4 regions of the Mammaliicoccus fleurettii genome follow, and region 2 is predicted to be linked to each of the others. Evidence: riboswitches for the same ligand, from Rfam matches in the RefSeq annotation. Region 2 holds a riboswitch; each other region holds the start of a gene.
What was found. Region 2 has a riboswitch for thiamine pyrophosphate ahead of B2G86_RS07115 (3-oxoacyl-ACP reductase). Riboswitches for the same ligand answer to the same signal wherever they lie in the genome.
Positions count from the first base shown of each region.

Region 1 (3,240 bases), on a different contig from region 2:
ATTAATTTTACTCAATCTTTATAAATGCTTTAACAAAGGCTTTTATACTTAAATATCGCTAGATTTCACTTAGAAATACGTGTAATCTAACTGTAATATAAGGTGTTGTTTTTTCATATACCTGTAACCTATGACATAAAAAATAATGGTATAGTTTAGAAAGTAAAAATCATATAAAAAGTGAAAACCTTACGGGAGGAAACATTCAATCATGAAAAAATTATTAGCAGTTTCAACAGCGGCAATTGCAGTTACTACAGGGGTAACTGCTACAGCAGATGCAGCAACTCATACAGTTAAATCTGGTGATACTTTACATAGTATTTCACAACAATATGGTACATCAGTAAGTGCTATTAAAGCAGAAAACGGTTTAAAATCTAACTTAATCTTACCTAATCAAGTAATTAAAGTTAACGAAGCTAAAGCAGCTACAGAATCAACTACAGAATATACTGTAGTTTCAGGAGATACTTTAGGTAAAATTGCATCTAAATATGATGTAACTGTATCTCAATTAAAAGCATGGAACAACTTATCTTCAGACTTAATCATTGTTGGACAAACTTTATCATTACAAGCACCAGCTCAATCAGCTGTTCCAGCTCAAGCTCCAGTAGCTCAACAAGCGCCAGTTCAACAAACTAAAGAACAAGTTGCAGCTCCAGCTCAACAACAAAGCTACCAAGCGCCAGTACAATCTTACAAAGCGCCAGCTCAACAAGCATATAAAGCACCAGCTCAACAAAGTTACCAAGCGCCAGCTCAAAGAGTAAGAACTACTCAAACATCAACAGCTAGCACTGGTGGATCAACTAAAGCTCAATTCTTAGCTGCAGGTGGTACTGAAGCTATGTGGAATACAATTGTATTACCAGAATCAAGCGGTAATCCAAATGCTGTTAACCCAGCTGGATATAGAGGTCTTGGTCAAACTAAAGAATCATGGGGAACAGGTTCAGTTGAACAACAAACAAAAGGTATGTTAAATTATGCGAAACAACGTTACGGTTCTGTTGAAGCTGCATTATCATTCCGTTCTCAAAATAACTGGTGGTAAGCCATACACTTTAATTAAAAGTGAATTAATATATTAATCCAATCGTCTAGGAAATATCCTAGGCGATTTTTTAATTTGACCGTATCTCTTCAATTTGATAATCTTTAATTAACTGAATAGATGAATGACTACTAGGGGCGCCTGTTGGCTGAGATGATTTTATCAGTCCCTTAACACTTGATTTGGATAATGCCAACGTAGGGAAGTGGTCAATTAGCGTATTATACTACACTTAATTGACTTCTTTTTAACGAAAGAGGTCTTTTTTTATTAAGTAATAATCAAATAGTATAGATTTTATAAATATGAAAATTAAATTTGAGGTGGCTTATTATGAAAAAACCAAATATAGCATTAACAATAGCTGGAACTGATCCAACGGGTGGAGCGGGTATAATGGCTGATTTGAAATCTTTTCAAGCTTCAGGGGTTTATGGTATGGCTGTAGCAACAAGTATTGTTTCTCAAAATACTTTAGGCGTTCAAGATGTTTATCATTTGCCCGTAGAAGTAATTGAAAGTCAGTTGAAGAGTGTCTTCGATGATGAGCAGCCACATGCAATTAAAACAGGTATGATAGCTTCTCAAGAGATGATGAATGTCATTAAACCATTTATTGCACAGTCAGGTAAGCCTTATGTTATTGACCCAGTAATGGTTGCCAAAAGTGGTGATGCCTTGATGGATGACAAAGGGAAAAATAAACTTAAAGAAATATTATTGCCACTTGCTACAGTTGTTACGCCAAATATTCCAGAAGCGGAAGATATAACTGGTTATAAAATTCAAACAGAAGATGAAATTAAGAAAGCTGGTGCTTTTTTCTTAAATGAAATTGGGACTAATGGTGTTGTCATAAAAGGTGGCCATCTTGAAGGTGATGCGATTGATTACTTATTTACGAAAGATGGAATGAGAAGTTGGAATAGTGAAAGATTCAGTACACAGCATACACACGGCACAGGATGTACTTTCAGTGCTGTTATAACTTCTGAGTTAGCAAAAGGTCATTCAATAGAACAAGCAGTCGAAGTAGCTAAAAGGTTTATAACTTTAGCAATTCAATATACGCCAGAAATAGGTAAGGGAAGAGGACCAGTAAATCATTTTGCATATCAAAAAATAGAGGGATTAGATTATGAGTAAATTAAATAATATAAGAGAAAACAGTCCACTAATTGTGTGTTATACAAACGATGTAGTAAAGAACTTTACAGCGAATGGGTTAATATCTCTAGGTGTTAGTCCAGCAATGAGCGAAGAACCAGAAGAAGCTCAAGAATTTTCAAAAGCTGCAGGTGCGTTCTTAATTAATATAGGTACAATCACAACAGATAAAGCTTATGATATGAAAGAATATGCAGAAATCATGTATGAAAACGGTGTGCCAGTCATTCTAGATCCAGTAGCGGTTGGTGCATCACAACTAAGAAAAACTTTTTGTAATACTTTATTAAATGATGAAGTAGTTGACGTAATTAGAGGTAATGCTTCAGAAATATTAGCACTCATCGAAGACGATACAATGATGAAAGGAACAGATAGTGATGCTTCATTAGATGCTATTAAAATTGCTAAAAAAGCCCATCAACAATTAAATTTACCTATTATATTAACTGGAAAAGTGGATGTTATAGCTTGTGATAATAAAATCATAGCATTGAATAATGGAAGTGAAATGTTAACTAAAGTTACTGGTGGAGGTTGTTTATTAGGTGGTGTTGTAGCTGCATTTTTATCAAACGAAAAAACTATAAAAATTGATCATCTAGAAGAAGCACTATCTACTTATAATGTTGCAAGCGAAATAGCTAGCCAACAACCAGGTGCTCATTTGCCAGGGACATTTCAAATTGCTTTGATAGATCAATTACATGCCATAACCGATGAAATAGTAGCAGAAAATAAGAAAGTGAAAGTAGTGAAATAAATGTTTGATATAAATAAATTAAAAGTATATTTTATCGCTGGCAGTCAAGATACACCAGATAGAGATTTATATAAAGTAGTTGAAGAAGCTTTAATAGGTGGCATCACAATGTTTCAGTTTCGTGAAAAAGGAACAAATAGTAAAAAGGGAATTGAAAAAGAAACATTAGCTAAAGATTTATTTGAACTTTGTAAAAAACATAAAGTGCCTTTTATTATTAATGATGATGTAGATTTAGCTTTGAAATTAA
Region 1 is NZ_MWJM01000013.1:21,328-24,567, reverse strand. Features, by position in the region: gene B2G86_RS13650 (aggregation-promoting factor C-terminal-like domain-containing protein) at 212-1,060, shown strand; TPP riboswitch at 1,184-1,281, shown strand; gene thiD (bifunctional hydroxymethylpyrimidine kinase/phosphomethylpyrimidine kinase) at 1,394-2,206, shown strand; gene thiM (hydroxyethylthiazole kinase) at 2,199-2,990, shown strand; gene thiE (thiamine phosphate synthase) at 2,991-3,240, shown strand, end outside.
Region 1: it holds a riboswitch for thiamine pyrophosphate, as region 2 does, so the genes downstream of both, thiD (bifunctional hydroxymethylpyrimidine kinase/phosphomethylpyrimidine kinase) here and B2G86_RS07115 (3-oxoacyl-ACP reductase) in region 2, are expected to answer to the same signal.

Region 2 (3,240 bases):
TGTTACTTTGCTGAATCGCGTTGTTTAATTTGGTTCTATAGGCTTTTGCTTGTTTCAAATTCCAAGAAACAGAATAGACAGCATCAGCATGTTTGACTGCTAAAGCAATTCCTTGTTTAGAAGCGCCTGCTTGCATAGCGACAGGTTTACCTTGTGGACTGCTTGGTGTCGATAAAGGTCCATTGACTTGAAAATGCTCTCCAGAATGATTAAAAGAATGAATATGTTCGTGTTTAATCAATTGATTTGTTGTTCGCGAATGTATGAAATCTTTTTTATGCCAAGAAGTGAACAATTTATCCATTAAATCAGCAAACTCATAAGCTTGTTGATACCTTCTGTCGTGTGGTGGGAGAGCAGGCATACTATGGTTTTGTGCTTCTAAGTCGGACATAGATGTAACTAAGTTCCAACCGACGCGTCCATTAGTAGCATGATCAAGCGTTAAAAGTTGTCTAGCTGCAGTATAAGGATTTGAGAAAGAACTTGATATTGTTGAAACTAATCCAATATGTTTTGTTGCTTGAGATATAGCAGTTAAATTCACAATTGGATCTAGCCAAAATGCTGGCATTTCACTGTCTGCATTAGCAGGGAACGATTGATTATCAGCAAAAAACACTGCATCTAATAATCCTTTTTCTGAAAGCTGAGCCAATGATTGATAGTATGAAATATCTCCAATTTGCTCGATATATGAATCTTCCATAAGCCATGCAGCTTGATGATGTCCACATCCATATAATAAGACACCGATGTTTAGTTGTTCATGATTGAATTTTTTCATTCATATTCTCCTTAATTCTCGTTTGAAATGCTAGTTCATCGTTAAACCACCATCAACAGTATAGTTTTGCCCTGTTATGCCGGTTGCTTTATCTGATGCTAAAAAACTCACCATATTTGCAACATCTTGTGGAGTTGTAACTTTTTTTAGAGGCGTAGACTGGGCAATTAAATCAAACACATCAGGTGTTGTAACTGAACTTGCATCGGTCGTTTTTAGTAAGCCACCAGATACTACATTTGCAGTAATACCATATTGGCCTAATTCTGCTGCAATATTGCGTGTGAAACCGATTAATCCGGCTTTTGCAGTTGTATATTCATGATATGGCACAACGGGATTTTGGAATAGGTTTGTTCCAATACTAATAACAGCTCCATGTTTTCTTTCAATAAATTGAGGCGCCACACTTTGAACGATATTAAAAGCAGCTTTTAAAGTACCATCAATTTGTTGTTGATAATCTTCCCAAGAAAGATCGATAAAAGGTTGTTGCTTAACAGGATCAAATTTAAAGTTAACGAGTGCATTATTAACAACAACATCAATTTGTCCAAAGTGTTTTGTTCCTTCTGATATTAATTGATTAACTTCTTTACGGTTTGTAACGTCTGCTTTAATAGCAATAGCACATTCATTCCCAAGTTCAGCAACAAGATGTTCAGCGGATTCTTTACTGTTGTTGTAATTGATGATAACTTGATGACCTTCATTTACTAATGTACGTGCAATTGTTGCACCTAAACCTCTACTACTTCCTGTAACTAATACTGTTCTCGTCATTTAAATCACTCCTAATCAAAATTTAAATAAAAAAATACACAACCATCTTGTAAGAAAGTTGTGTAAAATTAGAAAGCTATTTATAAAAGGGCATATTCGTCCCTACAAATTCATTTCACCAACACTTTCCTACGCTAGTATGAACTAGTTCAGGTTCGAAGGGTTTGAGTAAATACTCATCTCAGTTTAAAACACCCCTAGTGCATTTATTTAATTATTTTCAATGTATAGTTTTTAGGTAAGTATGTCAAGTTAGTCTAAGAGATGCAAGATTCATACTGAGCGCTTCAAATTATATTTCTTTCAATATATTATATATTTTATCAGTACTATCTGCATTTATTAATTGTTCTCGTGTTTCGTCGTCCATCAGCGTACGTGATAGTCTTTGTAGTAGTTTTAAGTGTGTATCACTACTGTCATTTGGTACGGCGATTAGGAAGATGATTTTTGGTTGTGTATGATCTAAACTTTCCCAATCTACACCGTTTTTATTATTGAGTACTGCTACAACTGGTTGTTTTACGACATTTGATTTAGCGTGCGGGATGGCTACATTCATACCTATTGCAGTCGTTGATTCTGACTCACGTTTAAGTACGCCTTCTTTCAAAATTTGTTCATCTTCAATATAGTTATGATGTTTTAAGTTTTGAATAAGTTTATCTATAGCTTCATCTCTAGACATGTTACGATTTTCTATTGCTATAACATTCTTATCAAATACTTCGAACGTTTCTGTATTTTCTTCTTTCTTTTCAGTGTTTGATGTTGTTTCTTCTTTATGATCATCATCTTCAGTTCCCATGAAAGAAGATGTAAGGTTACTGTCTGAATCTGCAGTATCAGTTGTGACTAATGATTTTTCTTTTTTCTTTAAAAGTAATGTTACAAGCATTGTCACGATGCTTCCGACAATAACGGCTATAAAGAACCATAATATTTTATCTATACCACCAAGTACTGCTACGATTGGTCCACCATGAGCTACTCTGTCTCCAACGCCACCTATAGATGCTATAACGGCAGCGACCATTGCGCCAACCATATTTGCTGGAATAATTCGTAATGGATCTTGGGCTGCAAATGGGATAGCACCTTCGGTAATACCGAAAAGTCCCATTGTGAATGAAGCTTTACCCATTTCAATTTCACCTTTATTAAATTTACGTTTATTAAAGAATGTTGCTAGTCCTAATCCAATTGGTGGCGTACATACTGCTACTGCAACCATACCCATAACTGAATAGTTACCTTCAGCAATTAATGCTGATCCAAATAAGAAAGCTACTTTATTTACAGGACCACCCATATCAAATGCAATCATTGCGCCAATAATAAGGGCTAAGATGACACTATTTGCACCTTGCATACCTTTTAACCATGTTGTTAATCCTTCAAAAATGCTGGCAATTGGTGCTCCAATAACAAATATAAATATGAGTCCTACTATTATTGAAGATATAATCGGAATAATTATAATTGGCATAATAGGTGCCATCGCTTTTGGAATTTTGATGTTTTTAATCCATTTTGCTATATAACCAGCTAAGAAACCAGCAACAATACCACCTAAGAAACCTGCGCCAGCTTCACTGCCATAGAAACTTCCGTCAGCGGCAATTGCACCACCAATCATACCTGGAACTAGACCAGGTTTATCGGCAATA
Region 2 is NZ_MWJM01000007.1:25,258-28,497, reverse strand. Features, by position in the region: gene B2G86_RS07120 (NtaA/DmoA family FMN-dependent monooxygenase) at 1-787, opposite strand, end outside; gene B2G86_RS07115 (3-oxoacyl-ACP reductase) at 818-1,570, opposite strand; TPP riboswitch at 1,680-1,779, opposite strand; partial or broken gene B2G86_RS13625 (PTS sugar transporter subunit IIA) at 1,863-2,297, opposite strand; partial or broken gene B2G86_RS07110 (PTS fructose transporter subunit IIC) at 2,441-3,240, opposite strand, start outside.

Region 3 (3,240 bases), on a different contig from region 2:
TGATAGGTGAAAGTAAAATACCATTTCTATAATGTCCAGTTACTAAGAAAAGACCATGATCTATTTCATCCATAATTGGCCATTCATTATGAGTGTATGGCCGAATACCAGACCATTTATGGATGATATTGCTTTCCTTTAATATTGGTATATATGATGTTGCTTGGTTAATTAACCATTTTTCTCCTTCAACTGAAGTGCCAACTGAATAGTCATCAAAATAACTTGTAGCTCCAACTAGGAATGTATTGTCTCGTTTAGGTACAATATAGCATCCATTCGTTATAAACAAAGTTTGTTTCAAACTAAGCTGTTCATTCTTTAATAACAATACTTCACCTTTAACCCCAGTTAATTTCGGCTCAATTTGATAGTCTTCTAATAGTTTATTACTCCATGCACCTCCTGCTACGACAACCTTTTTTGAGAGCAAAATAGTATCTGAAGTATGAACTTTATAACAATCTTTTAAACGTTTGATTGCTTTAACTTCAGTGTTATATAATCGTTCAATCCCTTTATTGGTAATTGATTTTAATAATGCTTTTGTATATTTTGAAGCATTAATCTGGCCGTCATCAGGGATGTATATAGCAGGATGCTTAAATTCAATTGTATGTTTAGAAAGATTGTCTAAATCCTTTTTGTTTAATGGTGTTACAGATCTATCTCGCTCATTTAAAAAATGATATTGCTCTGTTAAACATTCGACGTCTTCTTCTGAAGCGGCCATTTTGATTAATCCGTGTTCTTGATAATCTATATTAATGTTTGTTTCTTTATATAATTCATGGCTTAAAGCTTTAAAATAATCTCTTGAACGTAAAGCGAGTTGGTAAAGAGCTGTATCTTGAACAAATTCATTTTGAGCACCTAACATGCCACCTGCTTTATATGATGCATGTAAACCAGGGATATCACGATCAATTACTGCAATAGATAAATGTGCTTTGTCCATTAACTCACGTGCAATAGACATGCCAATTACACCAGAACCGACAATTATAACGTCATACATATGCATGCCACACCTTCCTTAAATGATCTATTTCTTGAATGCTACAATCTCTGAAAAAGGAAATTGCACAAATTCCTTGAAAACCTGCTGGAAGTACTTTAAGTGAATCTTGATTGATACCACCAATAGCATAAATAGGGATATCAATCGATGTTGCAATATTGATTTCATCAACAGTCTTAGGAATGAGACCTTCTTTTGAAGATGATTCAAAGACATGTCCGAAAAATACAAAATCTAAATGATGATGTTTAGCACGTTCAACACTATGAACAGAATGCGTCGACATACTAACTGAAATATGTGGATGAGACTCTTTAAATAAAAAAGCTTGTTCGTCATTTTCTCGAAAATGAATAAAGTGTAAGTCATATAATTCAAGAACAGAAATATCTGTATGAACCATTATTTTGTCTTTAGGAAAACCATGAGTTAACAAATAATCAATCGCGTTACATAATAAATCGCGACTCATAGGAACTCTAAGCAATAATAAGTCAATATCATTTGAAATCTCTATATAATGATCTAAGTCATCATTAACTAAATGCTTGTACGGTGAAATGGCTATAAACAATTGAATCACTCCAAATAAAAAAGCGCTATTTTTCCATATATAGAAAAATAGCGCAAAAATTAGCTTCTTTAGATACGCCACTTTCCTACGCCAGTATGAACTGGATCAGGTTCTGGGAATCCTAAAGTCGCTACTTTAGTCTCAGCCTCTAATAAGGCACTTCCAGTGGTCTGTTATTTAATTATTAATTTCATTGTACATATAATAGTCTGAATGTTCAAATAGAAAATTAAAATAACAAGAGTTTAATAAAAATAATAAAGGGAATTAAAACAAATAATAACTAGTTTCTCTTTATACGTATGAATAAAAATGCTACATGATTTTATATCATAAAAGGTGGGATGAGAGATGGGTACACTTTTATTTATCATTGCATTACTTATAATCGTAATTTTATATCTCATAGTTAGAATGAAATATATTTCAGACTTTAACAAAAGAAGAACAGTACGTAAAAGAGAACAAAGATTAAAAGAACTTATTAACTCAGCATTCAAAATCGATAGGTTACAATTAATCGAAGAACGGAAAGCAGATATTAAATTAAAATATAATAAAAGAGCAATAGCCGTTAAACGAGAACAAATCAAAAAGGTAGATTCAAGTGACGAAGAAAGAATTGAGATTAAATATGAATTGCCAGATGGTATAACTAAAGAAGAAATCTTTGATTTTATAATAGAAAATAGTAACTTCTATATTACTGAAGAACGCTATAATAATTTAAAAACTCAAACAGAGTAATTGAATGGAGGCTATTATGATGAATCCTGTAGTCAAAGTATATACAAATGAAAAAGATTTAGAAACAGACGTCAACACATTAAAAGACCAAGGCATTAGTCAAAAAGACATTTATATACTCTCATCAGACGAAGCACACACAGCAGAAATCGTAGAGCAAACAGAATTAGAAAATATCAATTACAATAGAAAAGATATTGGTGGATATTCTTATAAAGAAGATGAATTTCTAAGGAAGTTAGAAATACTTAATATAACTGAAATAGAAGCAGAAAAATATATAGAAGAAATAAAACAAGGAAAAGTATTACTGATCGTAACAGATCAAAGAATAAAAGGCGTATTAAAATAGCGTCGTTATAAACATACTAAAAACCCAGCAGACACAAAAGTCATGCTGGGTTTTTAGTATCTATAGCATTCAAAATTAAGAAGCTAAAGCATCAATTACATAAAATATACCAAACAATATAAACATAAAAGCAATCATGAATGAAATAAATACCGCAGCAAGAAGCGGGTTGAATAATAAAACAATACCTGCAAAAATACCAACAATATTTAAAATAATAGATATAGTATGAAAACCTTTGTTAGATTTCTCGATAGGCGTAACAGTAAAAATAGCGACAATATTATTAATAATAAACCAAATCGCAAAAATATAAATTAAGAAAACAGAACTCTCAGCAGAATTGAACATAACAACAAGACCGAAAATAATATTAATCACACCAAGAACAATCGTCCAACCATTCGGTATTCCCATCATTTTCTTACCCGCACGTCTAAAACTAATCTCTAGTACACCACTAATAACAGAGAATAAACCAATCAACCACGTAATAGCATAAAAATTCTCAAGCGGAAAACTGAAAATAACAATACCAATAATTAA
Region 3 is NZ_MWJM01000020.1:11,621-14,860, reverse strand. Features, by position in the region: gene thiO (glycine oxidase ThiO) at 1-1,018, opposite strand, end outside; gene B2G86_RS11925 (thiamine phosphate synthase) at 1,011-1,604, opposite strand; TPP riboswitch at 1,661-1,769, opposite strand; gene B2G86_RS11920 (hypothetical protein) at 1,947-2,342, shown strand; gene B2G86_RS11915 (YflT domain-containing protein) at 2,362-2,694, shown strand; gene B2G86_RS11910 (HdeD family acid-resistance protein) at 2,770-3,240, opposite strand, start outside.
Region 3: it holds a riboswitch for thiamine pyrophosphate, as region 2 does, so the genes downstream of both, B2G86_RS11925 (thiamine phosphate synthase) here and B2G86_RS07115 (3-oxoacyl-ACP reductase) in region 2, are expected to answer to the same signal.

Region 4 (3,240 bases), on a different contig from region 2:
TTAGATGAATTATAAATGCTGGTGTTACAAACAATAATAGTAAAAATGAAATTGGTGTTATGAATACTGAGAACTGTGATGTTTGAATTGCTGAGACAAAGAATGTCGTTGCAATTTCAAAGAACAGTGCTGATATAACGAATAGTTTCCCAAAATTATTTTTATTTTTATAGTTTGTCGTGTAATTAAAGTATGCATATAAAATGATAAGCAACAACATTATAAATAATGTTAACCATTCAAACACATATTGAGTTTGTGATAATTTCCATTCTCCTGATAAGAATAAGCCATTACGATTGTTAAACTCAATAAAAGTAAATAAGAATAAAATTGCTGTACAAATCCATTCTATATAACTTTTCTTTAACCATTTAGGTCTTCTCATCCATTTCGGAATATCATCATCTTCAATTTTTATAATTTCTTTCCATTTTTCACTACGTTTTTTTCTTTTAGCAATTGCTTCTTCAGAGTTAAACTTTTCTAAAGTTGTTTGCTTCAGGCTTTGTGATTTTTCATAAAAACTTTCAGATATGCTAAATATTTTACTTGTTAATAAATTATTATTTGCTCTTGAGTGTTTTTCATCATTAACCATTTCAATATCTTTATCACTTACTGGTAAAGATCTTCTTAAATATAAACTAATCCATACGGACATTTGACTAAAGCACCATAATAATACAAAGAATAAATTAACGCTCATTACATCGATAGGCTTTACATTTTCCGCATCAATGTTATGGTTCATTGCAAATTGAGAAATGAAATAACATATACCATAAGAAATGATAATCCATAAATAATGCTGTTTCCGTTTCATCGGATTAAGCTCATTTTTATAAACAACATATCCAATGTGAATACTGAATGGGATAATAAATAAGAATGATGCAAAACTATAAACTTGGAACATCGTCATCATCATGACAATCATTAATATTATCGTCAAGCCGATATAAAATATAGAAATGTCATAATCATAATTCGTTGTTCTTCTTAAAGTACGTCCAATCAGTAAAATAAATATACCAAATAGTAAAATTATTATTGCTGCTATTACAGGAAAACCACCAATATAATGGTGCAATATTCTAACCAACTCATCAAAAAAAGCTACAAAAAAGTCCCAAATATTTCTTATATGGATATCATTTGATTCCTTGATATTATAATCTTTAATACGTGGTGCATTAAATAATATAAGTAATCCGGTAATTAAAATGAATATTCCTATAATACGACTAAAATGAACTTCCCAGCTTTTTTTCTTTATAGACATGTTCTTCACCTCATTGAACATTATAATTGTTTCATTTTCAAATGTCTTTAATTAAATTGAAAATCAGTCCCAAGTAGTACATTAAGTTTAAAACTCATATGTTGTTGGGTATATAATAATATCATACATTTTAAAGGAGTGTTATTTATGACACATAACGATAAACATAAAGACGAAGCAGAAAAAGCTAAGAAACAAGAACAAGAAAATAAGAAAGACGATAAAAATGGACAAGACGAAACAAAAGATAATATTCAAGATACATTTGAATAAACAACTTTCGTAGTTCTAATAAATACCCTATGGAAACATTCTATCTTTTCATAGGGGGTTTTTTTGTTCATTATAGCCTATTGACAAAATGCATGATAAGACTTATCGTAGTGATAACAATTTAATAAATGCACTAGGGGTGTTTTAAACTGAGACAGACATGAGAAGGTCTGAACCCTTTGTACCTGATCTAGATGATACTAGCGTAGGAAAGTGTTCGTAAATCATATAATAATATTCATTTATAAATGATAACAATATTTTTGTGCGCTTCTATTTAGATATAGGAGTGCACATTTTTTTATAAAAAAGGAGATAATTAGCATGTCAAAGAGATTAACTTTATCTGATATTTTGGTCACAGTTTTAATTGGTGCTTTATTTGCAATCATTTATAAATTTTTATGGATTCCATATGAAATATTAAAACCTTTAGGATTACATTTAGAACAATCCGTATATGGTTTTTGGTTTATAGCAGCAATTATAGCGTATTTAATTATTCAAAAACCAGGTGTGGCTTTACTTGCAGAATTTGCTGCTGGTGCTGGCGAAACAATTGTAATGGGACAATTTGATATACCTACTTTTGTTTATGCATTACTTCAAGGTTTAGCTTGTGAAATTGTATTTTTAGTAGTTCGTTATAAATATAGAAAATTATCAGTTGCTATTGTTGCCGGAATGTTGGCAGGTATTATTACGTTACCGATTGATTGGTTTTATAATTATTTAAGTGATGTTGCATTATGGAATGTAATTTTGATGTTCACAATTAGAATTTTAAGTGGTGCTATTGTAGGCGGCGCTTTAGGATATGCAATTGTAAGAGCGCTTGATCAGACTGGCGTCACTAAACTATTTAGACCTGCATCTAAAAAAGACTATGACTTACTATAGGAGTTAACCAATTGTTATCACTAAAAAATTTAAGACTTAAATACCCAGACGATGAACGCATTATATTTAAAAATTTAGATATTCAAATTAATGATAAAGAGAAAGTACTGTTATTAGGACCAAGTGGTTCAGGAAAAAGTACATTACTAAATGTATTAAACGGCATTATACCTAGGTCATTGGATATTCCAATGAAACTTGATTCTATAACTATCGACACACTTCCAGGAGTTGTTTTTCAAGATCCTGATACACAATTTTGTATGCCTGAGATTAAAGAAGAATTAGCTTTCGTACTTGAAAATATGAATGTAGATCCAAAAGAGATGGATGGAATGATTAATGAAGCAATGAATAAAGTGAATTTAAATGCTGATGCCTCGTTAAAAATCAACCGTTTAAGTGGTGGTATGAAACAAAAATTAGCTATTGCTTCTATATTATTACAAAATTCTCAAACATTATTTCTAGATGAACCGACAGCTATGCTCGATCATCAGTCTACAACGCAACTTTGGGACTTAATAATGCAACATTGGAAAGATCAAACTGTTGTAATTGTAGAACATAAAGTTGATTATATTTGGAATTTTGTCGATAGAGTGATTGTTATGAATGAACAAGGACAAATCACACACGATAGTACTCCATCTGATATATTGGAAAATCATATAGATATTTTAAATCAGTATGGTGTATGGCATCCACTTTCTTGGAATTATGCACCTCAATTAAAAAATAAATCTTCCGCACAAGAAACTTTATTAACAATTAAAGATTTA
Region 4 is NZ_MWJM01000003.1:144,435-147,674, reverse strand. Features, by position in the region: gene auxA (lipoteichoic acid stability factor AuxA) at 1-1,285, opposite strand, end outside; gene B2G86_RS13555 (hypothetical protein) at 1,433-1,558, shown strand; TPP riboswitch at 1,684-1,787, shown strand; gene B2G86_RS03625 (ECF transporter S component) at 1,883-2,458, shown strand; gene B2G86_RS03620 (ABC transporter ATP-binding protein) at 2,470-3,240, shown strand, end outside.
Region 4: it holds a riboswitch for thiamine pyrophosphate, as region 2 does, so the genes downstream of both, B2G86_RS03625 (ECF transporter S component) here and B2G86_RS07115 (3-oxoacyl-ACP reductase) in region 2, are expected to answer to the same signal.